DNA from 3 places in the Streptomyces sp. NPDC005878 genome. Region 3 is predicted to be linked to each of the others. Evidence: riboswitches for the same ligand, from Rfam matches in the RefSeq annotation. Region 3 holds a riboswitch; each other region holds the start of a gene.
What was found. A riboswitch is a leader RNA that binds a small molecule or an ion and turns the genes downstream of it on or off. The one in region 3 is predicted to bind cobalamin.
Positions count from the first base shown of each region.

Region 1: linked by a shared signal. The riboswitch ahead of ABZ404_RS37820 (CbtB-domain containing protein) and the one ahead of ABZ404_RS06605 (ribonucleoside-diphosphate reductase subunit alpha) in region 3 are both predicted to bind cobalamin.
Region 2: linked by a shared signal. The riboswitch ahead of ABZ404_RS24455 (HoxN/HupN/NixA family nickel/cobalt transporter) and the one ahead of ABZ404_RS06605 (ribonucleoside-diphosphate reductase subunit alpha) in region 3 are both predicted to bind cobalamin.

Region 1 is NZ_JBEXWK010000046.1:5,621-15,692, forward strand. Features, by position in the region: gene ABZ404_RS37770 (HAD-IA family hydrolase) at 125-790, shown strand; gene ABZ404_RS37775 (TMEM165/GDT1 family protein) at 953-1,534, opposite strand; gene ABZ404_RS37780 (ABC transporter permease) at 1,881-2,618, opposite strand; gene ABZ404_RS37785 (HNH endonuclease family protein) at 2,876-3,529, shown strand; gene ABZ404_RS37790 (DoxX family protein) at 3,868-4,350, shown strand; gene ABZ404_RS37795 (VTT domain-containing protein) at 4,502-5,143, shown strand; gene ABZ404_RS37800 (DUF2277 domain-containing protein) at 5,127-5,357, opposite strand; gene ABZ404_RS37805 (RNA-binding S4 domain-containing protein) at 5,425-5,868, shown strand; gene ABZ404_RS37810 (hypothetical protein) at 6,005-6,289, shown strand; gene ABZ404_RS37815 (CbtA family protein) at 6,401-7,219, opposite strand; gene ABZ404_RS37820 (CbtB-domain containing protein) at 7,237-7,458, opposite strand; cobalamin riboswitch at 7,492-7,627, opposite strand; gene ABZ404_RS37825 (histidine phosphatase family protein) at 7,716-8,279, shown strand; tRNA gene ABZ404_RS37830 (tRNA-Val) at 8,350-8,421, opposite strand; gene ABZ404_RS37835 (hypothetical protein) at 8,623-10,017, shown strand.
Region 2 is NZ_JBEXWK010000018.1:16,659-26,730, forward strand. Features, by position in the region: gene ABZ404_RS24430 (tetratricopeptide repeat protein) at 1-197, opposite strand, end outside; gene ABZ404_RS24435 (HSP90 family protein) at 194-2,059, opposite strand; gene ABZ404_RS24440 (alpha/beta hydrolase-fold protein) at 2,358-3,470, shown strand; gene ABZ404_RS24445 (peptidoglycan-binding protein) at 3,710-4,057, shown strand; gene ABZ404_RS24450 (radical SAM protein) at 4,271-5,341, shown strand; cobalamin riboswitch at 5,413-5,620, shown strand; gene ABZ404_RS24455 (HoxN/HupN/NixA family nickel/cobalt transporter) at 5,618-6,865, shown strand; gene ABZ404_RS24460 (aldehyde dehydrogenase family protein) at 6,961-8,271, opposite strand; gene ABZ404_RS24465 (HAD family acid phosphatase) at 8,631-9,293, shown strand; gene ABZ404_RS24470 (FAD-binding oxidoreductase) at 9,361-10,072, opposite strand, start outside.
Region 3 is NZ_JBEXWK010000003.1:62,884-72,955, reverse strand. Features, by position in the region: gene ABZ404_RS06625 (extracellular solute-binding protein) at 77-1,360, opposite strand; gene ABZ404_RS06620 (GntR family transcriptional regulator) at 1,644-2,408, shown strand; gene ABZ404_RS06615 (DUF3311 domain-containing protein) at 2,539-2,793, shown strand; gene mctP (monocarboxylate uptake permease MctP) at 2,790-4,421, shown strand; cobalamin riboswitch at 4,655-4,795, shown strand; gene ABZ404_RS06605 (ribonucleoside-diphosphate reductase subunit alpha) at 4,925-7,303, shown strand; gene ABZ404_RS06600 (ribonucleotide-diphosphate reductase subunit beta) at 7,303-8,316, shown strand; gene def (peptide deformylase) at 8,383-9,015, opposite strand; gene ABZ404_RS06590 (hypothetical protein) at 9,075-10,064, opposite strand.

The DNA of each region.
Region 1 (10,072 bases), on a different contig from region 3:
CGTCCCCCGGTTGGACCATTCCACCCTTTGTTTTGTATCGTGATGGAACAAAGTGGTTCCGCCCGTATTCCCTGACCGGCGGGCGGAGCCACTTGTCTCCGCTCCCGCACCCAGGAGTCCGCCGATGACGGCCACGCCCACCACCCTCACCGCCCGCGCCCTCCTCCTCGACATGGACGGCACGCTCGTCAACTCCGACGCCGTCGTCGAGCGCTGCTGGCGCCGCTGGGCCGTGGAGCACGGGCTGGACCCCGAGGAGGCGCTGAAGGTCGTCCACGGCCGCCAGGGCTACGCCACGATGGCGGTCCTCCTCCCCGACCGCCCGATGGAGCAGAACCTCGCGGACAACCGCGTGATGCTCGCCGAGGAGACGGCCGACACCGACGGCGTCGTCCCGGTCCCGGGCGCCCCCGCCTTCATGGCCTCCCTCGCCGGACTCCCGCACGCCCTGGTGACCTCGGCGAACGAGCCGCTGGCCCAAGCCCGGATGGGCGCGGCCGGACTCCCGGTGCCGGCCGTACGCGTCACGGCCGAGCACGTCGGCGCGAGCAAGCCGGACCCGGAGGGCTTCCTCAAGGGCGCCGCCGAGCTGGGCTTCGACCCGGCGGACTGCGTCGTCTTCGAGGACTCGCAGGCGGGTATCGAGGCGGGCCTCGCGGCGGGCATGCGGGTCGTGGGCGTGGGCCCCCGGGCGGCGGCCCACCACCCGACGACGCACGTCCCGGACCTGACGCACGTCACGGTGACGCAGGCCCGTACGGGGGAGCTCACCCTCACGATCACGCCGTAGCCGGGGCCCCCGGGGGCCGTCCGCGGGGAAGCCCCCAGGGGACGGCACCCCCGGGGGCGCGGGGAACCGCGCGACCAGCCACAACGGCCCGCAGCCGAAAGCCACCCAGCCAGCCCCCGGCCCCGCCCCGCCCCCGTCCCCGCCCCCAGGGACACGCGCGCGTCAGCCGGTGACCGCCTCGAACAGGCTGACCCCCGCCAGCGCGGCCATCAGCGCCGCCGCCACCTTCGTGATCAGCCGCAGCGGTACGTACTTCATCAGCGTGCGCCCGCCCACGATCCCGAGCCCCGCGACCGCCCACAGCGCCAGCACCGCGCCCAGCCCCACCGACAGCGGGCTGTCGTACCGGGCGGCCAGGTTCGCCGTCATGATCTGCGTCAGGTCCCCGAACTCGGCGACCAGGATCAGCATGAACCCCGCCCCGGACACCTTCCAGAACGACTGGTCGGCCGGGGCCCTCACCCCGTCCTCCTCCTCGTCCTTCTTGAAGAGCAGCATCGCCGCGCCCGCGAGGAAGAGGACACCCACGATGGCCTGGAGCAGCCGGTGCGGCAGCAGGGTCAGCACGCTGCCCGCCGCGATGGCCAGCGCCACGTGCAGCAGGAAGGCCGCCGCGACGCCGACGAACACGTACGACGCCTTGTAGCGGGTGCCGAGCATCAGACCCGCGAGCGCGGTCTTGTCGGGGAGCTCGGCGAGGAAGACCACACCGAAGGTGATCGCCAGGACGGTGAAGCTGAACACGGAGAAGTTCCTCAATCGGTCGGGCGCGGCGCGGCCGTACCGAGAGCGTTTCGCGAAAGGGAATCCGGGGTCGCTTCGGCACGGCAGCGCCATGAAGCAATCACGGACATGGACACTGCGGCCGAAGGTCTCGCTGGCTGACCCTCGCGGGCCTGCCTCCGGGCGCCGGCCGGTCGCTCCCTGGGGAGGTTCCAGCAGTATGTCGACGGTCCGGCGAAGAGCTACTCCCCTTCTGCTCGTCCAGGATACGTGACCCCGGCCCGCACCCGCAGGGACCAAGGTCCCCTCCCCCCATCCGGACGCACCGCGCCCGCCGCACCGCGCCCCGCACACAGCTCCCGCCGCGTCACCCCGCCCGGTGCACCCTCCCCCGCGCCACCAGCTCCAGCACCACCGAGACCGCCACCGCCTGTACCGCCATCAGCGCGACCAGCACGAACAGCTGCACCGCGCCCGCCTGCACCGGTGACGCCCCGCCGAGCAGCATGCCGACGAACGCGCCGGGCAGCGTGACCAGCCCCACGGTCCGCGTCTGGTCGAGCCCGGGCAGCAGCGCGTCGGAGGCGGCGGGCCGGGCCACCTCGAGGCGGGCGTCCCGGTCGGGAAGGCCGAGCGCCATCCCCGCCTCCACCTCCCCGCGCCGCACGGTCAGCTCGTCCAGCGCGCGCCGCCCGCCCAGGACCGTCGCGGTGAGCGCGCCGCCGATGAGGATGCCGGTGACGGGGATGAGCGCGATGCCCCTGACCGGGACGAGCCCGGTGAGCAGCAGCACGCCGACCACGGGTGCCACCCCGGCGGCGATCGGCAGCGCGGCCCACCGCCAGGTGGTGTTGGGCGTCAGCCGCCGCCCGGCCGTACGCGCCGCCACCGCGTACATCAGCAGCAGGAAGCAGAGCAGCAGCGGCACGGAGCCGACCACCCAGCGGATCGCGCTCGCCACCACCGCGAGCTGGACGGCCGCCCGCACCCCCGCGACCAGGATCTCCCGCGCCCGGCCCAGCCGCGCCAGTGCGGCGACACCGGCCGCGACCAGGAGCAGTACGGCGAGAACGACCCCGAGCGTGACATTCACGGGCAGCAGCACGCGCCCACCGTACGCCGGGGAAGGGGCCGGGAAAGGCCTCCGCACCAGGTGGCGCATGCCCGGCATACAGGGCGTCAGTTCCCTTGCGGGACAAGGGTGATCAAGGAGGACGGGAAGCGCCGCAGCCCTTGATGTGACGTGCCCATGTCGTCACTCTGTTACCTGGCGCCCACCTGGCCGAAACCCGGTGCCGCCACGATGACCGGGCCGCGCACCCCCGCGCCCGGCCAAGGTCCCCCCACATCAAGGGAGTTCGCATGTCAGGTGTCTACGCGCGTCACGCCGCCAGGATCTCCGCGCTCACCGCCTCCGCCGCCCTGCTCGCCACCGCGGGCCTGCTCGCCGCCCCCGGCGCCCAGGCCGCACCCCCCGCCCCGGTCAGCGCCGCGACCGCGCGCGGCTATCTCGCCGCCATGCCCGCCACCGCCGAGGGCTCGTCGGACGGCTACAGCCGCTCCAAGTTCCCGCACTGGATCACCCAGTCCGGCACCTGCAACACCCGCGAGGTCGTCCTCAAGCGCGACGGCAGCAACGTCACCACGGACTCCAGCTGCGCGGCGACCGGCGGCAGTTGGTACTCCGAATACGACGGCGCCACCTGGACGGCCGCCGCCGACCTCGACATCGACCACGTCGTCCCGCTCGCCGAGGCCTGGCGCTCGGGCGCGAGCTCCTGGACGACCGCGCAGCGCCAGGGCTTCGCCAACGACCTGACCCGGCCGCAGCTGATCGCCGTCACCGACAACGTCAACCAGGCGAAGGGCGACAAGGACCCGGCCGAGTGGCTTCCCTCGCGCACGGCGTACCGCTGCACGTACGCCCGGATGTGGGTGGACGTGAAGCACTACTACAACCTGACCGTCGACTCCGCCGAGAAGTCCGCGCTCCAGTCCGTGCTCAACGGCTGCTGACAGCCCGGCGGCCCGGACAGCCCGCGGCCCGGACCAGCGGACCTCCGCACCGGACCTCCCGCACCGCACCTCCTCCCCCGCCCTCCCCGGCGCCCGTCACGGCGCCGGGGAGGGCGGCGGCATATGCAGACCCCGCGCCGCCACCGGGCCACCCCCCGTGACCCCGCGGCCCGGCGTGTTTGCCACATGTCCCGTAGGGCCCCCGTAAAGATGAATTCCAGCCAACATCAACCGGAATTGAGTCATCTACTTAAACTTGAACTTGCAAGCACTAGTCAGGTCTACCTAACCTGATGGCTCCACGGCCCCGTCCCCCACACCGAAGGAGCCCGTCCCCCATGGCTTCCCCCACCCTCGTCGCCGCGCTGCCCGTCGAGCGCGCCAAGCCCTACGTCCTGGGTCTCTTCCGCATCGTCACCGGCTTCCTCTTCGCCTGCCACGGCGCCGCCTCGCTCTTCGGGTGGTTCGGCGGCGCGGCCGGGACCGGCGGCACCGTCGCGACCGGTGCCTGGCCCAACTGGTACGCGGCCGTCATCCAGCTCGTCGGCGGCGTGCTGATCATGGCCGGATTCCTCACCCGCCCGGCCGCCTTCCTCTCCTCGGGCTCCATGGCGTACGCCTACTTCGACGTCCACCAGTCCAGCGCGCTGCTCCCGCTCCAGAACGGCGGCGAGGCGTCCGCCATGTACGCCTGGGCCTTCCTGCTGCTCGTCTTCACCGGCCCCGGCGCGCTCGCCCTCGACGGGCTGCGCCGCGGCCGCGCCACCGCAGGCGCGCCGAACGCCACCGCCACCGCGGCCCCCGCGGGCACCGCCCGCTGACGCACCGGCACCCGCGCGGCCGTCCCTCGGCCCGCCGGTCGCTTCCCACCCCCGAACGGAATCCCCACGCGCCCCAGGCGTACGCTGTACGGCTGTACAGCGACCCGGCCGCGGACAGCGGCAGCGGGACGCATTCCGTTCGGGGGTCGTGGTGCTGGAGAGTGTGGGGTTGCTGACCGGCAGCCCATGGATTTATGCCGTGGTGACTGTCTCCGTCCTCCTCGACGTGTTCCTCCCCGTCCTGCCCAGCGGGGTCCTGGTGATCACCGCCGCGACCTCGGCGGCGGCCGGGTCGACCACCGCCGCGGGGGCCCCGCACGCCATACGCGACGTCCCCGACCTGCTGCTCCTCGCCGCCTGCGCCGCCGCGGCCTCCGTGCTCGGCGACCTCGTCGCGTACCGCCTCGCCTGGCGCGGCGGGGCGCGGCTGGACCGCGCCATCGCCCGCTCCCGCCGGCTGACCCGCGCACAGGAACGTCTCGGCGCCGCCCTGAGCCGGGGCGGCGGCGCACTCGTCGTCATCGCCCGGTTCGCCCCGGCGGGCCGGTCCGTCGTGTCGCTCGGCGCGGGCGCGGCGCACCGCACCCCCAAGGAGTTCCTGCCGTGGTCCGCCCTCGCCGGGGTGGCCTGGGCCGGATACAGCGTCGGGCTCGGCTACTTCGGCGGACGCTGGCTCGGCGCGACCTGGCTGGGCACGGGCATCTCCGTCCTCGCCCTGTTCGCCGCGGGCTCCCTCGCCGCCTACGTCATGCGCCGCCCCGCGCCCGCGGGCGCGCCTACGCCGGCGTCCTGACCGGCACTCCCCGGATCTCCAGGCCCTCCAGCAGCTCAGCCGTGGCCCGCGCTATCTCGTCCACCGCCCGGTCGAAGACCTCCTGGTTGTGGGCGGCCGGCGCCCGGAAGCCGGACACCTTGCGCACGTACTGGAGAGCCGCCGCGCGGATCTCGTCATCGGTGGCCTCCTCGGGGAGGGCCGGCGGCCTGAGTGTCTTGATGCTTCTGCACATGCCTCAAGTGTGACGGGTACCACTGACAACGGTCTCGGTGGACGACCGCCTCGGTAGAGTCGGAGGCATGGCGGCAGCAGACGAGGCGAAGGCAGAGCGGGCCGGGGCGCCGGGCACACCGGCGGTGGCGCCGGCACCGGTGGGGCCCACCCAGCCCGTGCGCATCGACAGCTGGATCTGGTCGGTCCGGCTCACCAAGACGCGTTCGCAGGCGGCGACGGCCTGCCGGGCCGGGCACGTCCAGCTCAACGGCGAGCGCGTCAAGCCCGCGCACACCGTGAAGCCGGGCGACGAGGTGCGGCTGCGCCTCGACGGGCGGGAGCGGATCGTCGTGGTCGCCAAGGTCATCCGCAAGCGGGTGGGCGCGGCCGTCGCGGCCGAGACCTACGTCGACAACAGCCCGCCGCCGCCCGCCCGCGCGGACGTGCTGGCCGCGGGCGTCCGCGACCGGGGCATGGGCCGCCCGACCAAGCGGGACCGCCGGGAGATGGAGCGGCTGCGGGGGCTGTAGGGGTCCGTGGAGTTCACAGGGGTCCGCGGGGCGCCGGCTCGTACATAACGCGCAGGCCAACTCCCGCCGCCGCGGAGTAGCTTGGAGGGCGCCGGGGGCCAGGGGAGCCCCCGATCCGTCCCCAGAGGAACACGCCATGATCCTGTTGCTTCTCGTCCTGGCGCTGGTCCTGTACGGCTTCGGCTTCAGTCCCGGCGGCGTGGTGGTCTGCGTCGCCGTGGTGGCCGTACTCTTCAGCGCCCGGCGCCGTGGCCGCTCCACGGCACCGTCCGGCGGCTCGTCCGGAGCCGGTGGAGCCGGCCGCGGCACCGACACGGACTACCGGACCTATCGCGCCCGCCGGGACCAGATGGCCCGGTGGGAGCGGCGTTACCGCAGAGAGCGGCACATCCGTCTGTTCTCCGCGCGCCGCCCCGACTGACCGAGCGCCACCGGGCGCCGCCGCCCAGCGCGGCGGGCGGCCGGGCACGATCCACGCGCGCGAGGGCCCCGGACCGATGACGGTCCGGGGCCCTCGTCCATGCGGCGCCGGTCAGTGGGCGGGCGCGGCCTTGCCGTCGACGCCCTGGACGCTTGGGACGCCCTGGACGCTTGCGGCGGTTTCGGCCGGTGTGCCCGTGCCCCCGCGTTCGGCCCGGGCGGGCCCGGGCACCAGGAGCCGTTCGGCGAGGTGGCCGAAGACCAGTCCGAAGCCGGTCCACAAGGTGGCCTGGATGGCGAGCGCGGCCAGGCGGAACTTCCACAGCAGCATCGCCGGGAAGTCCTTGGGCACCTCGTTGACGGCGGGCAGGAACGCGTACGCGAGCCCCACGGCGGCCAGGAAGGCGGCCGAGGCGGCGACGGTGGCGTTCCAGTTGCCCAGGCGCGGCGCGAGCCGTCTGCCGAGGAGTACGGCGGCGACGGCGAGCAGCACGCTCAGCGCGATCATCAGGAAGTACAGGGCGGTGCGTTTGCCGATGGTGTCGGGGTCGCCGACGGACGGCGGGTTCGCCGGGTACTTCAGGAACGGGACGACGTAGACGGTCAGGAGGGCCCCGAGCGAGACGAACGCCGCCGTGGCGCGCGGACCGAACCGGCCGATACGGCCGAGCGCGACGCAGAACGCGAGCGCGGCGATACCGCCGATGGCCACGCCGAACACGAGCACACCGGTGGCGAGGCCGCCGGTGGCCTGGAGGGTGCGGCTGAACACCTCTTCGCCGTGCTCGTGGGCGTGCGCCTCCTCGAAGTCGATCGCCGCGTCCACCCGGGGCTCACCCAGGAGGTACGCCACGACGAGCGCCAGGGCGCCCGCCGCGAGTCCGGCGATCATGCCCCGCACCAGCAGGGCTCTGACGGACAGGGAGTTCACGTGTGGTTCCCCTGGTCTCAGTGGCAGGGGAAGCCGAGCAGGTGGCGTCCGTCGTGCAGCCACTCGTGGACGTTCTCGCCGGAGAAGACGCTGGTGGCGCCCTGCTCGGAGCCGACGAAGTAGAGCAGCACCAGCATCAGGATGCCGAAGAAGAGGGCCCAGGGAGCGATGGCCTTGAGCGAGATGGGGGTGATGGCCGGCGTTGCTTCGGCGCTGGGCGCAGGGGCGGAGAGAGCCACGGCAGAACCTCCTGGGGAACACGCGTCCCGGTCATTGGTGCCTTTGTCGACGGTGGTGGGTCTGACTTCCCCGTCCCCGCCCCCTGTTGGGGGCCGGCCGGGTTCACAGTGGCGCGACCGTGCCGGAATCTCACCGGGCTTCCTTCACACCGTCTTTATGTCGACGAGACCGTACCGCGTGGCGGACCGCGCCGCTACGGCGCGCGGGGGCGCGGCCCCCGCGCCGCGTGCGTGAACGGCCGTGCTCTGCTTGTCCCATGACCGTACGCGTGATGTTGATCTCACCCCCGGCCGACCGCTACGCGCGCGAGGCGAGAGTCGGCGACGACGCGGCCTGCCCGGACGAGGACGCCCTGCGCCGGGTCAAGGACGCGGTGGCGGCCCTGCCGGTGCCGGCCCGCCGGCTGAAACCGCCCTCCTCCCGCTACGCGTTGGCGGACGGCCTGCCCACCGGCGACGAACCGGCCCTGGCCGACTGGGACCTGGGCACCTGGCGGGGGCGGCGCCTCGACGAGCTGAGCGCCGAGGAGCCGACGGGGGTACGGGCCTGGCTCACCGATCCCGCGGCGGCGCCGCACGGCGGGGAGAGCCTGCTCGCGCTGGTCGCGCGCGTGGGCGCGTGGCTGGACACGCTGCCCGCGGCGGGCGGGCGCGTCCTCGCGGTCGCCTCCCCCGCGGTGGTCCGCGCGGCCGTCACCCACGCCCTGGCCCTGCCCCCCGCCTCGTTCTGGCGGCTGGACGTGGCCCCGCTGACCCTGACCGAACTCTCGGGCCGCTCGGGCCGCTGGAACCTGCGGTGCGGGCGCCCGGCGGGCGGCTGAGAGCCGGTCCTCGGGGCGCCGGGCACGCCGAAGGCCCCCGCCGTGGTCGGCGGGGGCCTTCGGTTCCGGGTGGGCATGGACGGTTTCGAACCGCCGACATCTGCTTTGTAAGAGCAGCGCTCTACCCCTGAGCTACACGCCCGTGGCATCCGTGGATGAGGGAACAGCGTACATGGCCCCCCGGGCGGGGCCGCAAACCCGTTCGCGGCGGCGGGGCGGGCGGGTGGTGGTGGCGGTGGTGGGAGGGGGCCGCTGCGGGCGGGTGCGAACTAATCGGCCGGTGTGTTCGTCCTTACCTGGTGGGAGAATGAACCGGCAGGCGGACACGGCACGGGAGAGGGATGTGACGGCGACACACGCGCGGCCGTACAGCAGAGCGGGTGCCATCGTCCCCGGTGCCGGAGCGGGAGCCCGGCGGACCCTCGCGGACGCGCTCGCGCTCGTCGCGCTGCCGCTGGTGCTCGGGGCGGCGCTGCTGCCCGGGGCCTTCGCCGGCGGCGGGACGCGGCGGTGGTTCGGTGGGCGCGGGGAGAGCGTCCGGGCGGACGCGCAGGCGGCCAAGGACGCGGCGGCCGCCGCCTTCTACGAACTGGACACCGCCCAGCGCGACCTGCGGATCTCCATCGAGACGATCACCGCCGTGGACAGTTCGCCGCGCGCCCGCAAGGCCGTGGACGACTTCGCGGCGCTCGGCCGGCGGATCGACGAGGTGAGCAACGACTACATCACCGCCGTCGACGCGCACGACCTGGACCGTGACGACCTGGACGCCTCGGTGGCCGCCCGGGCCCGGGGCGAGCTGACGAAGGCCAAGGACGACCTCGTCCGGGTCAAGGGCGAGCTCGACCGGTTCGAGCAGAGCCTGGGGCCGCTGCTCTCCACCGCCGAGACGCAGCTGGCCCGCCTCGCGCCGGCCGTGGAGCGGGCGCGACAGGCGCTCCTCGCCGCGAGCACCGCTCTCGATTCGGTGCGGGCGTCCGGACTGCGAGCGGACGATCTCGCCGCCCGGCTCGCCGCGCTCGGCCCCGAGCTGACCCGGCTCAACCAGGGCGCCGGACAGCACGGCGTGCCCGAGACCCTGGAGCGGGCCGACCGGGTGCTGAGGGAGGCCGAGGGCGTGCGCGCCGAGGCCGACCGGCTGCCCGAGCGGGCCGCGGAGATCGACCGCCGGCTGGTCTCGCTGCGCACCCGCGCGCAGGCGCTGACCACCCGCGCCGGGACCGTCGAGCCGGTCCTCAGCGAGCTGCGCCGCCGCTTCTCGGCCGCCTGCTGGCAGGACCTCCAGCAGGTCCCCGACCAGGCGCTGGTGAACGTCGCGCAGGCCGAGGAGAAGCTGAAGGAGGCCGCCGCCGCGCGCGCCGAGCAGCGCTGGGCCGACGCCACCTCCCGGCTCAGCACGGTCAGGGCGCTCCTGAACGCCACGGACGAGGCGGTCTCGGCCGCCGGGGACCGGCTGCGGCGGCTCGACGCCGTGGCGAAGGACCCGCAGCAGGAGATCGAGCGGACGCGGTTCGCGATCCGGGACGCGCAGCGCCTGGCGATGGCGGGCCGCTCCACCCCCGACCCGCGGCACGCCGCCCCGCTGGACGGGGCCGTGGCGCGCCTGGAGCGCGCGATCGCCACGCTGGAAGGCCGCCACCCCGACTACTGGCACTTCCTCACCGAGACCGAGGAGGTCCGCCGCGCGGCCGCGGGCGTGGTGGCCCTGATCCGCGAGGAGCGGGGGCACGGGGCCTGAGCGCCGTCACGGGGCGTCACCGGAGGAGTTGTCGCCCCCGCGTCACGGGCGGATC
Region 2 (10,072 bases), on a different contig from region 3:
ACCATCTTGGTGCGCTCGGCGCTCCACTCGTACGCGTCGATCAGCCGGTCCAGCGCCTGGCGGAACAGCTCGCGGTCTCCGCTGGACTCGGCGGCGGCGGCCAGTGTCTCCGCGCGCGCGTTGCGCGCCGCGCCGTAGGGAGTCCGCGCGTTCTCCGCCAGGGCCTGGCGGATCTCCTCGGGGGTCAGGGCGGTCACTTCCGGCCCTCCTGGGGGTGGGTGCCCGGCGTGGAGTGGGTGGCCCATTCCAGGAGGTCCAGGAAGGCCCGGTTGAGCAGGGTGGAGTCGGCCGGGCGCAGCGGTCGCTGCGACATCAGCAGCGCCTGGCCGTAGAGCGATTCGATGGCCGTGCCGGTCAGTTCGGCGTCCGGCAGCGTGGCGATCCGGCGGATCAGCGGGTTGTTGTGGTTGAGCACCAGCCGCGCGCGCGGGGCGGAGCCGCGCAGGGCGCCGAGGATGTCGTTCCACAGCGAGTCGGCGTTCTCCTGGGCGGCGGCCCGGTCGCGCTCGTGCCGCGCCTGCCGGTCGTCGAGGAACAGCGCGGGCACGGCCACCGGCTGGAAGGCCCGCAGCACCACGTCGCACCCGTGCGGGTCGAGCCGGGTGCGGGCGGTCGACAGGAAGGCGGCGAGCGACAGCTCCGCGGTGGTGGGCACCGGGTCGAGGCGGTCGGTGACCGCGCCCGCGTCGAGCTCGGTGACCTTCAGGCCGGGCCGGATTTTGGGGAGCAGGGCGAGCAGGTTGGCGTCGTACGTGTAGCCCGCGTTGACGACGCCCAGGCCGTGCGCCGCCGCGATCGGGGCGATCTGCCGGAACTCCTCGACGGTCCGGGTGAAGTGGATCTCGGTGTGGGCGGCCGCGAACTCATCCAGGCTGCGCCGGCCGTCGTTGGTCTCGAACGGCAGCCACGGCAGCATCAGCGCGAAGAGCTCGGCGTCGTGCCGGGCCAGGGACTTCACGCCCAGGTGATGCACGCTCAGGAACGCGGCGAGGCGCTGCGGGTCGCCCGCGGCGAGCTCCGCGAGCCACTGCCGCAGCCGGGCGCCGAGGGCGTCGCGGACGGCGGCGAGCGTCTCGTCGTCGTACAGGTTCTCCCGCGACGCCGTGGGGCGCAGGGTGTCGGTGTCGACCACCGCGCGCACGAAGAACGCCCACTCGGGCAGCAGGTTGTCGGCGCGGTCGGTGAGCAGCATGCCCTTGAGGTAGGTGCGGTGCCCGGCCCGGTGCGCCGGGCTGGTCGGCTCCGGCAGTACGTAAGCGACGCCCCGCACGCCCGCGACCGGCAGGTCCAGGTCGATCGAGTCCAGCGGGGTGAAACCGAAGACCCGCGCGCAGTGACCGGAGAGCGCGACGCGGCGGGCGGCCGGTGTCGGGTACTCCCGCTCCCAGACGGGCGGCCGGTCGGTGACCGGGCGCTCGGCGCCGTCGTCCCCCGCGAACGCGATGTCATAGGGGAGCAGGGAGCCGAAGTCGCGGGCGAGTTCCTCCACGCGCGCGGCGGTGGTCCACTCCTCGGCACCCGGGCGCGGTTCGAGGTGGACGGTGGTACCGGGCTCGGGCCTGGCGTCGTCGGGCAGGACGCGGACCGTGTACGACCCGTCGTCGCTCGCGAGCCACTCCACGGGGGCGGCGTCGGGGGTGCGCGCCGAGCGGGTGACCACACGGATGCGGCGGGCCACCACGAAGCAGGCGAGCAGGCCGATGCCGAACTGGCCCAGGAACTCCCGCCGGGCGGACTCCAGACCGTGCTCCCCGCCGCGCTTGGAGCTGCGGCCGATCGTGGCGAGCAGGGTGTGCACCTCGTCGGCGGTCAGGCCGATGCCGCTGTCCTCGATGGCGACCCTGCCGTCAACCGAGGAGAGGCGGATGCGGATACGGGCCTCGGGGTCGTGCGCCCGGCGGGCCGTGACCGCGTCCACCGCGTTCTGCAGGAGCTCGCGGACGTAGACCCGCGGGCTCGAGTACAGATGGTGGGAGAGGAGGTCGACCAGCCCTCGCAGGTCGACCTGGAAGCTGTTGACGTCCGGCGGAGCGCCGTCGGTCGGGGCGGCGGAAGTCATGGATCATCACCTCGCGGGCACAGGGAAACAGGCGATCGCGAGGCCCCCCTCGTCGATCACGACGTGAGAATCAGCGTAGGGGCGGCCACTGACAATCTCCTCCGGGTTTGCCCTCGGCGGCGTTCCGCGCTCCGTGACGCCGTGATCTTGCGTTTCGTTACTGTCCGTGTCGGTCCGCTCCTCGTCAAACGTTGATCACAGTTTGGCAAATTTGGAACCCTTACAGCTGCTTTGTCCATCCCCGGAGGCGGAACACGACCGTCGTGCCCCGAGGGGCCGCAGCAAGCCGGAGCCATTGATGTCGCACGCGACCACCAGGACCAGGGACGGGGCCGAGACGTACGAGTCCCGGGGCCACCGCCGCGCCTCCAAGGCCCGGCGATGGCTCCTCGTGGTCGTCGGCGTGGGGTTGCTCGGGGCGATCGCGTGGCCGGTCATGAGCTACTTCGAGATACCGCCGTTCACCGACAAGGGCGACCCCATCTCGTACGGCAGGATCGACGACAAGCCCGGCGCCGCCCCGCAGAAGCCCGTGGACTCCAAGACCCTGATGCCGACGGGACCGGCCGCCGACTTCAAGATCTCCAGCACGCTCGGTGACGGCACGCACGTCGGCGTCGTGAAGATCACCGGCAGGAAGTCGGGCTTCACGGGCAAGGTGTGGGTCTGGGCGCCGAAGCAGTACGACGACCCCAAGTACGACAAGAGCGGCTTCCCCGTCCTGATCGCCCTCCCCGGCGGCCCCGGTTTCCCCAACAACTACTGGATGGACAACAACCTCAAGCTGGAGTCGTCCATCTCCAAATGGGCCGACGAGGGCAAGGGCAAACCGTTCCTGCTGGCCATGCCGGTGCTGAACCCCAAGCCGGACGACGGCGGGCTCTACTGGGACGGCAGCGACATCCCCGGCCAGCCCAGGATGGGCACCTGGCTGACCGAGGACGTGCCCGACCTCATGCGGCAGAACTTCCGCACCATCAAGTCGCGTGACGGCTGGGCCTTCATGGGATCCTCCTCCGGCGGCTTCGCGGGCCTCAAGGCCGTCCTCAAGCACCCCGACAAGTTCAAGGCCGTCATCGCCTCGGGCCCCGACATCGTCCCGGACTCCCCGCTGTGGAACGGCCACCCCAAGGAGAAGGCGGAGAACAACCCCGAGGTGCTCTCCCGGCGGCTGATCGCCGCCAAGGGACCGGACGTGTACCTCGCCTTCCAGTACGGCACGAAGGAGAAGTCCGTCATCCCCAAGGTGAACAAGTACATCGCCACCTACGGCAACAAGGGCCCCATCCACACCCACCTCGAAGTCATCCAGGGCGGCCGGCACAACGCCGTGACGTATGTGAAGGGGATGGACGCCAGCAGCATGCAGTGGATCAGCGAACAGATCGAGGGACCCACTCCGGCGTCCTGAGCCGGGAACGCTCACGGCGTCGCCCGTCCGACCGGCGGGGCGCGACCCGGCTGCCGCACCAGGTGGAGGGGCGGGCCGCATACCGCTCTGGTTGCAGGAGGTGTCTCCACCCCCTGCGGGACGCCTCGCGCCCGCGCTCTCCCTAGCGTGGCCTTCCGGCGGCGGCACATCGGCACGCCGCCGCAGTCCGGCGACACGCGTGCCCACCACACGCGGTCGCCCTGTCAACGGGAGGCCCCATGAAACAGGTACGGATCCTCGTCGTCGCCCTGGTCAGCGCGGGAGTGCTGGGAGGGGCCGGCATGCTCGCCCCCGCCGACGCGGCCGCGCCGGCCGCGTCGAGCGCCGCCGGCTGCGCGCAGAGCAGGCCGTTCCTGTCGCAGGGCGACACCGGAACCTGTGTCAGGTTCCTCCAGCAGAAGCTCACGGACCAGGGCTTCCGCACCCGCGTGGACGGCATCTTCGGCAGCGGGACCACCAAGTCGGTGAAGTCCTTCCAGTACGTCTGCGGCTACCGGGGCCACGATGTGGACGGCCTGGTCGGCCCCCGGACCTGGGCCGGTCTGCTGGACCACGCCTGCGTCTGAGCGCCGGAAGGCGGCAGGGGCGGGAAGAGGCCGGGTCCGGGGTGGCCGCAGGCCCCCCGGGGCGGGGCGCGGGGCACTCCGTCGGGTCCACGCCATCCCAGAGTTGGGGATACCGTGCCCCGCCGCCCCCTCCTAGTCTGGGCCCGGCGGAACGTCCCCCGCCCGCACGGGGGGGTCCGGCACCGAGACCGCGAGCGGACACGGGAGCATGCGATGGAGCACGCGACGGAGCAGGCGCACCAGGTTGCCGACGGCCCGCAGTCCGTCATCTGGGACATCACCTACGCCTGTCCGCTGCGCTGCACCCACTGCTATTCGGAGTCCGGCAGACGCCCGTCGCGGCAGGTGAGCCACGAGGACCTGCTCCGGATCGCCGACGCGATCATCGCCCTGGGACCGGTCCAGGTCACCCTCGCCGGGGGCGAACCACTGCTGGTCAAGGGGGTCTTCGAAGTCGCGGAGCGGCTGACGCGAGCGGGGATCTCGGTCCTCGTCTACACCGGCGGCTGGAACTACCGGCCGTGGATGACCGAAGAGCTGGCGCGTGTCTGCGGACGGGTCGTGGTGAGTGTCGACGGTCCCACGCCCGAGGTGCACGACCGGATCCGCGGCAGGGCGGGTTCGTTCGGCCGGGCGATGCGCGCGCCGGCGCTGCTGGAAGACGGTGCGCGGGAGCGGGACCGGCGAGCGGACCGCCCGCTCCCGTTCGCCGTCGACTGCGCGGTCGTCCGGAGCAACATCGACCGGCTGGAGGAGTTCTGCACGGACATCCTGGCGCGCTTCCCGCACCTCAGCTCCCTGGACTGCGGCGCCGCCCTCCCGTCGGGGCTCGGCAGCCGCGCCGGATACGCCGAGCACGAGCTGCTCACGGACGAACAGCTCGCCCGGCTGGGCAGTGAGGAGCAGCGTGCGCGGCTCCAGTCGCTCGCCCCCGCCACGGTCCGCGTCGGCACGTCGACCAACTTCTCCCTGCGGATGAATCCCGAGCAGGTGGCGCGCGGCCTCGACTTCCAGTCCCTCCAGGTCCAGCCCGACGGGCAGGTGCGGGCCATGCTCATCTACGAGGGGACGGTGGGCAGTCTGCTGGAGGAACCGCCGGCCGAGCTGTGGCGGCGTGCGGTGGAACGGTGGAGCGACCCGTTCGTGACCGAGGCGCTCTCCGACGCGGGCACCATGCGGAGCTGGGCCGAGGCCGTCCGGCGGATCGACCACCACTTCGGTTCCGACGAGGTCCGCGCCCGCATCGACCGCCGCCCGGCGTTCGTCGCGCCGGCGACGGGGTGAGCACGGCAGCCCGGAATGTGATCTGCAATACCCGCGTCCACGGCCAGACTTGCAGGTGGGGCGGGTCGCACCTACGGTTGGCGAGCCGTGGTGTTCGGGAAGACCGGTGCAAGACCGGAGCGGCCCTCGCCACTGTGATCGGGCCCCACGTCGTTCAGGCCATGAACGGCTTCGGGTAGCCCGTCCCGTTGTGCCACTGGTGGCCGTGAGGCCGCTGGGAAGGCGGGGACGGTGCGACACCCGGAAGCCAGGAGACCGGCCACGGCATCTCGCGTAATGATCCACGAGGTGCTGGAGCGTGAACGAATGACCCTGCCCACCCCTGCCGCCACATTCCACTGGCGACGTGAGGACACCGTGCGCACCGCCTGGCTGCTGGCGGTGATCGCCGCCCTGCATGTCGTCGCGTTCGGCATCCTCTTCCTGCTGGTGGTGCCCGAGCACTACGAGGTCGGTTCCAAGACGTTCGGCCTCGGGCTCGGCGTCACCGCGTACACCCTCGGTATGCGGCACGCCTTCGACGCGGACCACATCGCCGCGATCGACAACACCACCCGCAAGCTGATGGCCGACGGCAAACGGCCGGTGTCGGTCGGCTTCTGGTTCGCCCTCGGGCACTCCAGCGTCGTCGTGGTGATGGCGGCGCTGGTCGCCGGGGGCGCCCAGCTCGCGGGCACCCTGATGAACGACGACTCACCGACCCACCAGACCCTCGGCGTGGTCGGAACGACCGTCTCCGGATCGTTCCTCTACCTCATCGCCGCCCTCAACCTGCTGGCCCTGGTCGGCATCCTGCGGGTGTTCCGGGCGATGCGCGCCGGGACGTACGACGAGGCCGCGCTGGAACAGCACCTGGACTCACGGGGGTTCATGAACCGCCTCCTGGGGCGTTTCACCAAGTCGATCACCCGCCCCGGCCAGATGTATCCGCTGGGCTTCCTCTTCGGCCTCGGCTTCGACACCGCCACCGAGGTCACCCTGATGGTGATGGCCGGCTCGGGCGCCGCCGCCGGACTGCCCTGGTACGCGGTGCTGTGCCTGCCGCTGCTCTTCGCGGCGGGGATGAGCCTGTTCGACACCATCGACGGCACCTTCATGAACTTCGCCTACCAGTGGGCGTTCTCCAACCCGGTGCGCAAGGTGTTCTACAACCTCACCATCACCGGTCTTTCCATCGCGGTGGCCTTCCTGATCGGCACGATCGAGCTGGTGGGCGTGCTGCACAAGAAGCTGGACCTGCGGGACGCCGTCACCGGGTGGGTCGCGGGCCTCGACCTGGACAACGTCGGCTTCATCATCGTCGGCCTGTTCGTCGCGGTGTGGGCGGCGGCGCTGGCGTACTGGCGGTTCGCCAGGGTCGAGCAGCGGTGGGCGGTACGCGCCGCCGCGGTCACCGCGGCGCCGGGCCGGACCTCGCCGGACGCCACCGCCCGCGCCGAAGCGGCACCCGGCCCCCGCGACGAGGCCGTACCCGCGCCCCGGGACGGCGCCGCGCCGGCGCCCGCCCCGGACACCGTCGGCTGAAGGCCTTCGCGCCTGCTCGCGGGGGAGACCGGGGCCGGTCCGGTGAGTGTCGTGGCCGGGACGGAGATCTGCCCCGGCCCCTCACCGACCGTCGGTCACCCGGCGGCCAGCACCGCCTTGCGGTGGCTGAACGTCTCGATGGAGTAGCGGCCGTGGTAGTTGCCCATGCCGCTCTCGCCGACGCCGCCGAACGGCAGGTCGGAGACGGTGAGATGGGCCAGCGGCAGCCCGAGGCCGAGGCCGCCCGATGAGGTCTCGGCGGCCAGGCGCTCCCGGGTGGTGCCGGACTCGGTGAAGGCGTACAGCGCCAGCGGCTTGTCGCGGTCGTTGATGAAGTCGATGGCCTCGTCCAGGTCGGACACCGTCACGATCGGCAGGATCGGGCCGAAGATCTCCTCCCGCATCACCGGCGACTTGGGGTCGACGTCGGCGAGGACGGTCGGCGCGAGGTACTTGGTGACGCGGTCGCCCCGGCCGCCGGTGACGACGCGGCCCGAGTCGAGCAGACCGCTCAGACGGTCGAAGTGGCGCTCGTTGACGATACGGCCGTACTCGGCGGAGGCCTGCGGGTCGGTCCCGTACAGCGCCTCGACCGCCCGGGTCAGCGCCGGTTCGAGGGCGCGGGCCGTCTCGGGGTCGGTGAGGACGTAGTCGGGCGCGACACAGGTCTGGCCCGCGTTGAGGAACTTGCCCGCGGCCAGCCGCGCCGCGACGCCGGCGATGTCGGCGTCCCGGTCGACGAAGGCCGGGGACTTGCCGCCCAGTTCGAGGGTGACGGGCGTGAGGTGCTGGACGGCCGCGGCCATGACGATACGGCCGACGGTGCCGTTGCCGGTGTAGAAGATGTGGTCGAACCGCTCGGCCAGCAGCGCCGTCGTCTCCGGAACACCGCCCTCCACCACGGCCACCGCGTCCCGGTCGAGATACTCGGGCAGCAGGCGCGCCAGCACGGCGGAGGTGGCCGGAGCCATCTCGCTGGGCTTGGCCACGACCGCGTTCCCGGCGGCCAGGGCGCCGATCACCGGGGTGAGCAGCAGCTGCGCCGGATAGTTCCAGGGCGCGATGACCAGGACGACGCCCAGCGGGTCGTACTGCGTCCAGGCCGTCGCCCCGCCCAGGTGCTCCGGGACGGGCGCGGGCTCGGGGCGCAGCCACCCCGCGAGGTGTTCCAGGGTGTGGTCGATCTCGCGGACGACGAAGCCGATCTCGGTGCGCTGGGCCTCGGCCGGGCTCTTGCCGAGGTCGGCGTGGAGGGACTCGACCAGCTCCGCGCCGCGCTCGGTGAGCATCTCGCGCAGGCGTCGCAACTGGGTGGTGCGCCACTCGACGGGCTTGGTGCGGCCGGTGCGGAAGGTGGCGCGCAGCCGGGCCACGGTGTCGGCGGGCTGCTCCTGGGTGGGGTTCATGGTGCCTCGCTGCTGGGGGCGGATCGTCGGTCCGCGCGGTCGGTCGTCGGACGAGCCGCAGGGGCTCGATGTATATACCAACAGTTGAGGTACCAAAATACATTCCCGAGTGTGCGGAATGGGCTGGATCCGGTCGCCCGGCTTCCGTATGCGGCGGTCCTGTGCGGGCGTGAGCGGTCCTCCCGCGGATTCATCCTCCGTCCACGAGAAGTTTCCTACCGACCGGTAGACATCGCGTCAACGGCTGATCATTCTTGGCCGTGCGCATGTCAATTCCGTTTCCGTACGTGCCGGTCCCCACGGCCCCTGCGGATCTTCCGCGGACTCCCACCCTCGCGACAGAGGAGCACCGACCCCCCATGCCCCGCACTGCTTGGACGACGCGCACGGCCGTCGCCGTGGCCGCCGCCGCGACCGCCCTCGTCGCCGCGCCCACCGCCTCCCAGGCCGCTCCGACGGCCTCCGCCCCGTACTCCGTCGCGGCCCGCACCTCCGCCTCCGGCGCGATCGCCGGGCTCAAGGGCGTCGACCGCGCGACCTGGCTGCGCGATGTCCGGACCGTCGTGGACACCGCCCGCCCCTACCTCCAGGAGCGCGTCGCCGCCTCGCCCGCGGGCGAGAAGCCCGCCATCGTCCTGGACATCGACAACACCTCGCTGGAGACGGACTTCCACCACTTCTGGACGTTCCCGACCCCGGCCATCGACTCGGTCCGCGCCCTGGCGCGCGAGGCGAGCTCGCGGGGCGTCGCCGTCTTCTTCGTCACCGCGCGGCCCGGCATCGTCGAGTCCCTCACCTCGTACAACCTCAAGGCGGTGGGCTACCCGGTCACCGGTCTGTACGTCCGCGACCTGCCGGACCTCTTCCACGAGGTCAGCACCTACAAGACGCAGAAGCGGGCCGAGATCGAGGCGCGCGGATACACGATCATCGCCAACATCGGCAACAACACGACCGACCTCGTGGGCGGGCACGCGGAGCGGGCCTTCAAGCTCCCGGACTACGACGGCACGCTGTCCTGACCGTCCCTTCACGCGGAACGGCGCCCCACGGCCCAAGGCCGAGGGGCGCCGCCCGTGCTCCCGGGGGTCAGCCTAGGACCGGGAAGTTGCTGCGGAGGACGCCGCGCGGGTCGCGGTCGCGCTTGACCTGCTGGAGCCGGGCCAGCGCCTCGGGCCGGAAGGCCGTCGCCGCCGTGTCGCCGGGGGAGAGGTAGGTGAAGGGCTTGCGTCCGCTGACGTACGGGGCGACCGACTGCACCAGCGCCTCCTGGCGGGCGGCGATCTCGGCCCCGCGCTCCGGCGAGAACGGCACACCGAACATGGACAGGGTGTACGGCTCGGTCAGCGGGCCCTGCGGATTCTCCGTCGGGGCGGCGAAGGCGCCCCCCAGGTGGCGGATGTGCACACCGACGAGCGGGTCGATCGGCTCCGCGAGGAGGGCCGCCGCCACCTTGTCGTCCAGGTCGGTCAGCAGCTCGGCGCGGGTCGCGCTGGGACCGGGCTCGGTCGGCTCGCCGGTGATCTCGCCCAGCTGGGCCACCGGCAGCACGCCCCGGGTGTCGGTGGTGGCGCCCTCGATCTCGTCGAGCGCGCGCAGCAGCGCCCGGCCCTCGGCCTCCTCGCCGAGGAAGGTGCTGTCCACGGTGACGAGCGAGGGACCGTTCGGGATCTGGAGGAGGTTGATCCAGGCGGTCAGCTCGTCCGGCGCGTTCGCGGTGATCCCGCGGAAGGCGTCCAGGACGCGGGGCGCCTGGCTGCCGTGCCAGACCACCCGGCCGCCGAAGAGGGCGGGCGCCGGA
Region 3 (10,072 bases):
GCTCCTAGCGGTCCCTCTTTCGGCACTGGCCGGGCGAGGGCCCCGTCGCTCTTCCGACGGGGCCCTCGCCCACAGGTCACTTGGTGTTGATGACCTTGTCGATCGCGGCGTCCGCGTCCTTCGCGGCCTGCTCGACCGACTTCTTGCCGGTACCGATGGCCTGGAGCATGTCCTGGAGGACCTTGGCCTTCTCGACCTGGCCCCAGCCCGGCGCCATGGGCACGAACCAGCTGGACTCGGCCGCGGTGGCCGGGACGGCCGTCTTCGGGTCCGACTTCAGCGGGGCGAGGGCCGTCTTGTTGTTGGGCAGGTTCTGCTTGGCGATCAGGCCCTTCTGGCCCTGGGTGCCGGTGAACGCGTTGATCCACTCGGCGGCGAGCGCCTGCGCCTTGGACTTGACCGGGACCGCGAGGTCGGAGCCGCCGAGGAAGACCGGCATGGCCTTGCCGGACGGGCCGGGCATCACGAAGGACTCCAGCTTGTCGGCGAGCTTGCCGACCTTGTCGTTCTCGGGGAGCGCGGCGCTGCCGCCCTCCCACGCGGCGCTGAAGATCAGCGCGGACTTGCCCTGGCCGTAGACGATCGGGCGGTCGGCCTCGTCCTTCGTCTTGTCGCCGTGCATGTACTTGCCGAGGATGTTCTTGTACTCGTTCAGGCCCTTGAGGGACTCCGGCGAGGACAGGTTCGCCTTGAACTGGCCGCCGTCCTCCTTGGCGATGGAGCCGCCGGCGTCGTACACGTACGACATGGCCGCGTACCAGTCGCGGCTCGGCTGGTACCAGGCGCTGAACTTGTCGCCCTTCTTCGCCTGGATCTTGTCCAGGTCGGCGGTCAGCTCGGTGTACGTCTTCGGGGCGGCGGTGACGCCGGCCTCGGTGGCGATGTCCTTGCGCCAGGTGGCGGTGCGGCCACCGGCGTAGTAGGGGACGCCGTAGGTCTTGCCGTCGTAGGTGACCGAGGCCTTGAGGCCGTCGAGCCAGGCCGAGGAGTTGTCGAACTTCGACGGGTCGATCTCCGCGAAGGCGCCCTTGACCGAGTAGGCGAGCATCTCGGTGTTGCCCATCTCGACCACGTCGGGGGCCTTGTCGGTGGCGAGCACGGCGTCGAGCTTGGCGTTCTTGTCCGGCCAGCCGTAGTACTCGTGGTTGATCTTCAGACCGGGGTGCTTGGCCACGATCGCGTCGTCGGCCGCCTTGACCAGGTCGGGCCAGTTCTTCTGCGCGTCGACCGTCAGCCAGACCGTCAGCGACTTGGCGTCGCCGCCCTTGGCGCCGTCGTCCTTCTTGTCGTCGTCGCCGCACGCCGCGATGCTGACCAACATGCCCGCGACGCCGATCGCCGCGATGAGCTTGCGCTTCACGCCACCCTCCTCAGGGATGCTGCAACCCCCCGCCCACCGCGAAGCCATACGACGTGTACTGCCTGTGGGGCTGGGACCTGGTCTTTAATGGTTTAGACCAGTACCCGGAGCTTGGCCTAGACCTTTAGGGGTGTCAAGGGTGTATAAGAAGGGCTGTCGCGTCCGTTATCGGACCGACACCTGAGGGAGGGCGACGACCCGTGACCGGTCCGTGCCACCATGTGAGCCGCGACAGACGGAGGAGCCGGTGACGGCAGCAGCGCAGCACTCGGGAAGGCGGGCCATGGCCACCGACGGGAGCGGTACGGAGACAGAGGCGGGCCCCGGCGCCCGGACCGCTCGCGTGCCCAAGTACTACCGCCTCAAGCGGCACCTGCTCGACATGACGGAGACCCTGCCGCCGGGGACCCCGGTGCCGCCCGAGCGCACCCTGGCCGCCGAGTTCGACACCTCCCGCACCACCGTGCGCCAGGCCCTCCAGGAGCTGGTGGTCGAGGGGCGCCTGGAGCGCATCCAGGGCAAGGGGACGTTCGTCGCCAAGCCCAAGGTCTCCCAGGCCCTGCAACTGACGTCGTACACGGAGGACATGCGCGCCCAGGGCCTGGAGCCCACCTCGCAGCTCCTGGACATCGGCTATGTGACGGCCGACGACACGCTCGCCGGGCTGCTCGACATCGCCGCGGGCGGCAGGGTGCTGCGCATCGAGCGGCTGCGGCTGGCGAGCGGCGAGCCGATGGCGATCGAGACCACGCACCTGTCGGCCAAGCGCTTCCCCGCGCTGCGCCGCTCGCTCGTCAAGTACACCTCTCTCTACACCGCCCTCAACGAGGTGTACGGGGTGCGGCTCGCCGAGGCCGAGGAGACCATCGAGACGTCGCTGGCCACCCCCCGCGAGGCCGGACTGCTCGGCACGGACGTGGGCCTGCCGATGCTGATGCTCTCCCGGCACTCCCTGGACGGCGACGGCGAGCCGGTGGAGTGGGTGCGCTCGGTCTACCGCGGCGACCGCTACAAGTTCGTGGCGAGGCTGAAGCGGCCGACGGACTGAGGCGGCCGACGGGCTGAACCGGTCGCCGGATGACGTCCGGTATCCGGTACAGGGCTTCCATGGCGGGATTCCGTCCCCTAGATTTCGTGCGCATTGCATCAGGTGAGCACAGCGAGGGGACGGAGCCACCATGCCGGAAACAACGCAAACGCCGAGAGCGGTGATCACGCCGGTGCGCGTGGTCATCGCGCTCTGCCTGATCGCGCCCTTCGTGGCGATGCTGTGGGTCGGTTCGTACGCGAAGGCCGACCCGGCCCTGGCCGGGATCCCCTTCTTCTACTGGTACCAGATGCTGTGGGTGGTCATCTCGACCGCGCTCACGATGCTCGCGTACAAGCTGTGGCAGCGCGACCAGCACGGCCGCAAGGCGGGTGAGGGCAAGTGACGCTCGCAGCCAAGGACGGGGTGAACGGCGTCGCGCTCGGCGTCTTCATCTTCTTCTTCCTCGCCGTCACGGTCGTCGGCTTCATGGCCGCCCGCTGGCGCCGCGCCGAGAACGAGCACAGCCTCGACGAATGGGGCCTGGGCGGCCGCTCCTTCGGGACCTGGGTCACCTGGTTCCTGCTCGGCGGCGACCTCTACACGGCGTACACCTTCGTCGCGGTCCCGGCGGCCGTGTACGCGGCGGGCGCGGCCGGGTTCTTCGCGGTGCCGTACACGATCCTCGTCTATCCGCTGATCTTCACCTTCCTGCCGCGGCTCTGGTCGGTCTCGCACAAGCACGGCTACGTGACGACCTCGGACTTCGTCCGCGGCCGGTTCGGCTCCAAGGGCCTCTCGCTCGCGGTCGCGGTCACCGGCATCCTCGCCACGATGCCGTACATCGCGCTCCAGCTCGTCGGCATCCAGGCGGTGCTCGACGTGATGGGCATCGGCGGCTCGGGCAACTGGTTCGTCAAGGACCTGCCGCTGCTGATCGCGTTCGCGGTGCTCGCCGCGTACACCTACTCCTCGGGGCTGCGCGCCCCCGCGCTGATCGCGTTCGTGAAGGACACGCTGATCTACATCGTCATCCTGGTGGCGATCATCTACATCCCGATCAAGCTCGGCGGCTTCGACGACATCTTCGCGGCGGCCCGGCACAAGTTCGAGACGCCCAACGCGGCCGGCAAGCCCACCGGCGCGCTGGTGCCCGGCGACGCGGGCCAGTGGACCTACGCCACGCTCGCCCTCGGCTCGGCGCTCGCGCTGTTCATGTACCCGCACTCCATCACGGCGACCCTCTCCTCGCGCAGCCGCGAGGTCATCCGCCGCAACACCACGATCCTGCCGCTGTACTCGCTGATGCTGGGCCTGCTCGCGCTGCTCGGCTTCATGGCGATCGCCGCCGGGGTCAAGGTCAAGAACGGCCAGCTGGCCATCCCGCAGCTCTTCGAGGACATGTTCCCGGACTGGTTCGCGGGCGTGGCCTTCGCGGCGATCGGCATCGGTGCGCTCGTCCCCGCGGCCATCATGTCGATCGCGGCCGCGAACCTGTTCACCCGCAACATCTACCGGGACTTCATCAAGCCGGACGCCACGCCCAAGCAGGAGGCGCAGGTCTCCAAGATCGTCTCGCTCCTGGTGAAGGTGGGCGCGCTGGTCTTCGTCCTGACCATGGACAAGACGGTCGCGATCAACTTCCAGCTGCTCGGCGGCATCTGGATCCTCCAGACCTTCCCCGCCCTGGTGGGCGGTCTGTTCACGCGCTGGTTCCACCGCTGGGCGCTGCTCGCGGGCTGGGCGGCCGGCATGGCGTACGGCACGCTCGCCGCGTACGGGGTCGCCTCCCCCACCCAGAAGCACTTCGGCGGCAGCTCCAAGAACATCCCCGGCATCGGTGAGATCGGCTACATCGGCCTCACCGCGTTCGTCTTCAACGTCGCCGTCACCGTCGTCCTCACGCTCGTCCTGCGGGCCGTGAAGGCCCCCGACGGGGTCGACGAGACATCCCCGCGGGACTACACGGCGGACGCGGGCGACCCGGGCGTGGAGGTCGAACTGCCCCCGGCGACGGCGGGCTCGGCGCACTGAGCCGACCACCGTGGGACGGGCCGCCGGGGAAGCCCGGCGGCCCGTTTTCGTGGCTCCGGGAAATGCCCCGGGGAATGCCCACGACCGCCTCGCGGTTCCGGCCTACGGCATCCGCAGCCCCCTCGGGGGCGCGGGGAACCGCGTGACAGGCCCCCACCGGCCCGCGGTGAAGCAACTACCCAGCACACACACTCCGGTACGGATGCGACACAACATGTGGGGGCGCCACGACCGCCCGGCACAAGATGTATGCTCGTGCTCGCTGTCGCCGCAGGGGAATCCGGTGCAAATCCGGAACTGTCCCGCAACGGTGTACTCGTACGCGTTTGCGTACTTGTTCAGTCCGAGGACCTGCCGAACAGCCCGCCCTGACCGTCCGGTCCGGGCGCCGAGACGTCCGGGCCTCGCGGAATGGGCAGTGGACGCGGCGTACCCCCGAGGGGGTGTGTCCGTGTGCCCGCGCACTTCCCCGAGGCCCCGTGCCGAGCGAGGAGTGCCCCCACGTGACCATCGCCCCTGCGGATCCCGCTTCAGCGATCGCCGAGGAGTCGGTCGATGCCCCCGGGACCGCCCTGCTGCGGACCCTGACCGACCTCACCGCCGACCTGCCGGACACCGACCCCGGCCGTGTCGCCGCCGCCGCGCTGCGCGGCCGCAACGCGCGCTCGGACGAGGCGGAGCTGCGTGGGCTCGCCACCGAGGCCGCCGCGGGTCTGATCTCCGAGGACCCGGCGTACTCCCGCCTCGCCGCCCGGCTGCTGACGCTCACGATCGCCGAGGAGGCCGCGGGCCAGGGCTCGGTCTCGTTCTCCGAGTCGGTCGAGGTCGGCCACCGCGAGGGGCTGATCGCGGACCGCACCGCCGACTTCGTGCGGCTGCACGCGGCCCGGCTCGACGCGCTGGTCCAGGCCTCCCTCGCGGACGGCGCCGACGACCGCTTCGGCTACTTCGGCCTGCGCACGCTCTACTCGCGCTACCTGCTGCGCCATCCGATCACCCGCCAGGTCATCGAGACCCCGCAGTACTTCATGCTCCGGGTCGCGGCGGGCCTGGCCGAGGACGACTCGGTGCGCGCGCTGGACGAGGTCGCCTCGCTGTACCGGCTGATGAGCCGGCTCGACTACCTGCCGTCCTCCCCCACGCTCTTCAACTCCGGCACCCGCCACCCGCAGATGTCCAGCTGCTACCTGCTGGACTCCCCGCTGGACGAGCTGGACTCGATCTACGACCGTTACCACCAGGTGGCGCGGCTCTCCAAGCACGCCGGCGGCATCGGCCTGTCGTACTCCCGCATCCGCTCGCGCGGCTCGCTCATCCGGGGCACCAACGGCCACTCCAACGGCATCGTGCCGTTCCTGAAGACGCTGGACGCCTCGGTGGCGGCGGTCAACCAGGGCGGCCGGCGCAAGGGCGCGGCGGCGGTCTACCTGGAGACCTGGCACTCCGACATCGAGGAGTTCCTGGAGCTGCGCGACAACACCGGTGAGGACGCCCGGCGCACGCACAACCTGAACCTGGCGCACTGGATCCCGGACGAGTTCATGCGCCGGGTGGACGCGGACGGCACCTGGTCGCTGTTCTCCCCCGCCGACGTGCCCGAGCTGGTCGACCTGTGGGGCGAGGAGTTCGACGCCGCCTACCGCAGGGCCGAGGCCGCGGGTCTGGCCCAGAAGACGATGCCGGCGCGGGACCTGTACGGCCGGATGATGCGCACCCTTGCGCAGACCGGCAACGGCTGGATGACCTTCAAGGACGCCTCCAACCGCACCGCCAACCAGACGGCGGAGCCCGGCCACACGGTCCACTCCTCCAACCTCTGCACCGAGATCCTGGAGGTCACCGACGACGGCGAGACGGCCGTCTGCAACCTCGGCTCGGTCAACCTCGGCGCCTTCGTGCTGGCTTCCGGCGAGATCGACTGGGAGCGGCTGGACGAGACCGTCCGCACCGCCGTGACCTTCCTCGACCGCGTCGTCGACATCAACTTCTACCCGACCGAGCAGGCCGGCCGCTCCAACGCCAAGTGGCGTCCGGTGGGCCTGGGCGCGATGGGCCTCCAGGACGTCTTCTTCAAGCTGCGCCTGCCCTTCGACTCCCCCGAGGCCAAGGCCCTGTCGACGAAGCTCGCCGAGCGGATCATGCTCACGGCGTACGAGGCGTCCTGCGACCTCGCCGAGCGCTCGGGCCCGCTGCCGGCCTGGGAGAAGACCCGGACGGCCCGCGGTGTGCTGCACCCCGACCACTACGACGTCGAGCTGAACTGGCCGGAGCGCTGGGCGGCGCTGCGCGAGCGGATCGCCGCGGTGGGCATGCGCAACTCGCTGCTCCTCGCGATCGCCCCGACCGCGACCATCGCCTCCATCGCCGGTGTGTACGAGTGCATCGAGCCGCAGGTCTCCAACCTCTTCAAGCGCGAGACGCTCTCGGGTGAGTTCCTCCAGGTCAACGGCTACCTCGTGGAGGACCTGAAGCGGCTCGGCGTGTGGGACGCGCAGTCCCGCGAGGCGCTGCGCGAGGCGAGCGGCTCGGTCCAGGACTTCAGCTGGATCCCCGCCGACGTGCGCGCGCTCTACCGCACGGCGTGGGAGATCCCGCAGCGCGGCCTGATCGACATGGCCGCGGCCCGCACCCCGTTCCTGGACCAGTCGCAGTCGCTGAACCTGTTCCTGGAGACGCCCACCATCGGCAAACTGTCGTCGATGTACGCGTACGCCTGGAAGCAGGGGCTGAAGACGACGTACTACCTGCGCTCGCGCCCGGCCACGCGCATCGCCCGCGCCGCGCAGGCCAGCGCCCCCATCCCCGTCCAGCAGGCCGCCCCCGACGCCGACGCGGTCGCCTGCTCCCTTGAGAACCCCGAGTCCTGCGAGGCCTGCCAGTAATGAGCTCCACCGAGAAGAACCTGCTCGACCCGGGCTTCGAGCTGACCCTGCGTCCGATGCGCTACCCAGACTTCTACGAGCGCTACCGGGACGCGATCAAGAACACCTGGACGGTGGAGGAGGTCGACCTCCACTCCGACGTCGCCGACCTCGCCAAGCTCTCGCCGGGCGAGCAGCACATGATCGGCCGGCTGGTGGCGTTCTTCGCCACGGGCGACTCGATCGTGGCGAACAACCTGGTCCTGACGCTGTACAAGCACATCAACTCCCCCGAGGCGCGGCTGTACCTGAGCCGCCAGCTCTTCGAGGAGGCCGTGCACGTCCAGTTCTATCTGACGCTGCTCGACACCTATCTGCCCGACCCGGACGACCGCGCGGCGGCGTTCGACGCGGTGGAGAACATCCCCTCCATCCGCGAGAAGGCCCAGTTCTGCTTCAAGTGGATCAACGAGGTCGAGAAGCTGGAGCGTCTGGAGAACCGGGCCGACCGCCGCCGCTTCCTGCTGAACCTGATCTGCTTCGCGGCGTGCATCGAGGGCCTGTTCTTCTACGGAGCCTTCGCGTACGTGTACTGGTTCCGCTCGCGCGGTCTGCTGCACGGCCTCGCCACCGGCACCAACTGGGTGTTCCGTGACGAGACGATGCACATGAACTTCGCGTTCGAGGTCGTGGACACCGTCCGCAAGGAGGAGCCGGAGCTCTTCGACGACGCGCTCCAGCAGCAGGTCACCGACATGATCAAGGAGGCCGTCGAGGCGGAGCTCCAGTTCGGGCGCGACCTGTGCGGCGAGGGTCTGCCGGGCATGAACACCGAGTCGATGCGCGAGTACCTCCAGTGCGTCGCCGACCAGCGGCTGACGCGCCTGGGCTTCGCGCCGGTGTACGGCTCCGCCAACCCGTTCTCGTTCATGGAGCTCCAGGGCGTCCAGGAGCTCACGAACTTCTTCGAGCGCCGCCCGTCCGCCTACCAGGTGGCGGTCGAGGGCTCGGTGGGCTTCGACGAGGAGTTCTAGGTCCGGATACGGCGAAGGGCCCCGCACCGTCCGTGGTGCGGGGCCCTTCGCTGTACGTACGAACGGCTAGTCGTTCGGGACGACCTCGTAGCGCGGGGTGTTCTCCGCCATCTGCCGCAGCGCGTCCTTGCGGTCGCGCTTGGAGAGGCGGTCGATGTACAGGTAGCCGTAGAGGTGGTCCGTCTCGTGCTGGAGGCAGCGGGCGAAGTAGCCGGTGCCACGCACCCGGATCGGGTTGCCCTGGGCGTCCTGGCCGCGGACCACCGCGTAGTCGGGGCGGGCCAGCTCCGCGTAGGCGGTCGGGACCGAGAGGCAGCCCTCGTTGGACTCGTCCAGGACCCGGCGGTCGGCGGGGAGCTCCTCCAGGACCGGGTTGCACACGACGCCGACGTGGCGCACGCCCTCGTCGTCCATGCAGTCGTAGACGAAGACCTTCAGGTCCACGCCGATCTGGTTGGCGGCCAGGCCCACGCCCTCGGCGGTGCGCTGGCTGGCGAACATGTCGTCGATCAGCGCGGCGAGCTCGTCGTCGAACGCGGTGACGTCCTTGCACTCCTTGTGCAGCACCGGGTTGCCGACGACCGTGATGGGCCGGGACGTGCCCCGGGCGCGGTACGCCTGCTCGCGCTCCTCGCAGTCCTCCGTGTCGACGACGAACCCGTCGTGTCCGACCTGCTGGTCCGTCTCCTGCTGCGACATGTCCGCCGTACGCCTTCCTCAAAAACCCGATTCCGAACCCGTACAGCCTACGGGGGCGGTCAGCAGACTTCCTCCAGATCCCGCCACTCGCGGCTGTCGGGGCTGTCCGCGACCCAGCCGTCGAGCAGTCCGCGCACCAGTCCGGGCGGCGCCGCGATCCCGCACTCGCGCTCGGGCACCCACAGGTCGCCGGCCGTGCGGTGGCCCAGCGGGCCCGGGTGGCCCGGCTCGCTGTGGTCGTGCGGGTCCAGGTGCTCGCCGTCGCCCTCGTCGCTGGGCATCGTCGACTCCGAGCAGGCCCGGCACAGCAGCCGCACCGACGACGACCAGTCCTCGGCGGCGAAGCCCGCGTCGGCCGCGAGGCGCTCCAGGGCGTCCCGGTCGGCCTCGGTGGCGGCCTCCAGGAGCACCACCCAGGTGGGCACCGGCGAGGGCGCCCACAGCTCGATCTCGTCGAAGACGGGGAAGGAGGGCCCGGCCGCGACCGTGCGCTCGCCGTGCGGCACCCCGTCGTGCAGGACCACCTCGCCCCAGCGCCGCCCGGAGGACGGCAGCGGGATCGACAGGACCTCGATCCGCGCCGGGTCCAGCCTGCGCCCCCACACCACCTCGGCCTCGCCCTCGGGCGAGAGCCGTACGGCCGCGCTGCCCAGCTCCATTCCGAGCGGCTCACCGGTGCCGGTGGCGCTCTCCTGGTAGCCGCGCACCTTCAGTCCGTACGCCTGCCAGGCCCGCCGCGCCAGCGGCCAGTCCTGGAGCGCCGTGGCGGCGATCCCGACGTTCCACCAGTCGGGGGCGCCCGTCTCCTTGTCCAGCAGCGCCACGGCCCGCAGGCCTGCGGCCCGCGCCTGCTCCCAGTCGTGCCGGAACTTGTGGAGCAGCGCCAGGTTGAACCAGGACTCGGAGAGCCACGGTTCCAGGTCCGCGGCGCGCGTCAGCAGCGCGCCGGCGTCCTCGTACCTGCCGTCGCCGATCAGCGTGAACGCACGGTCCGTGGCCTGCCGCCACGAGGCGGAGGGCCGGTGCCGTCCCTTGCCGAAGATCCTCACGATTCCCG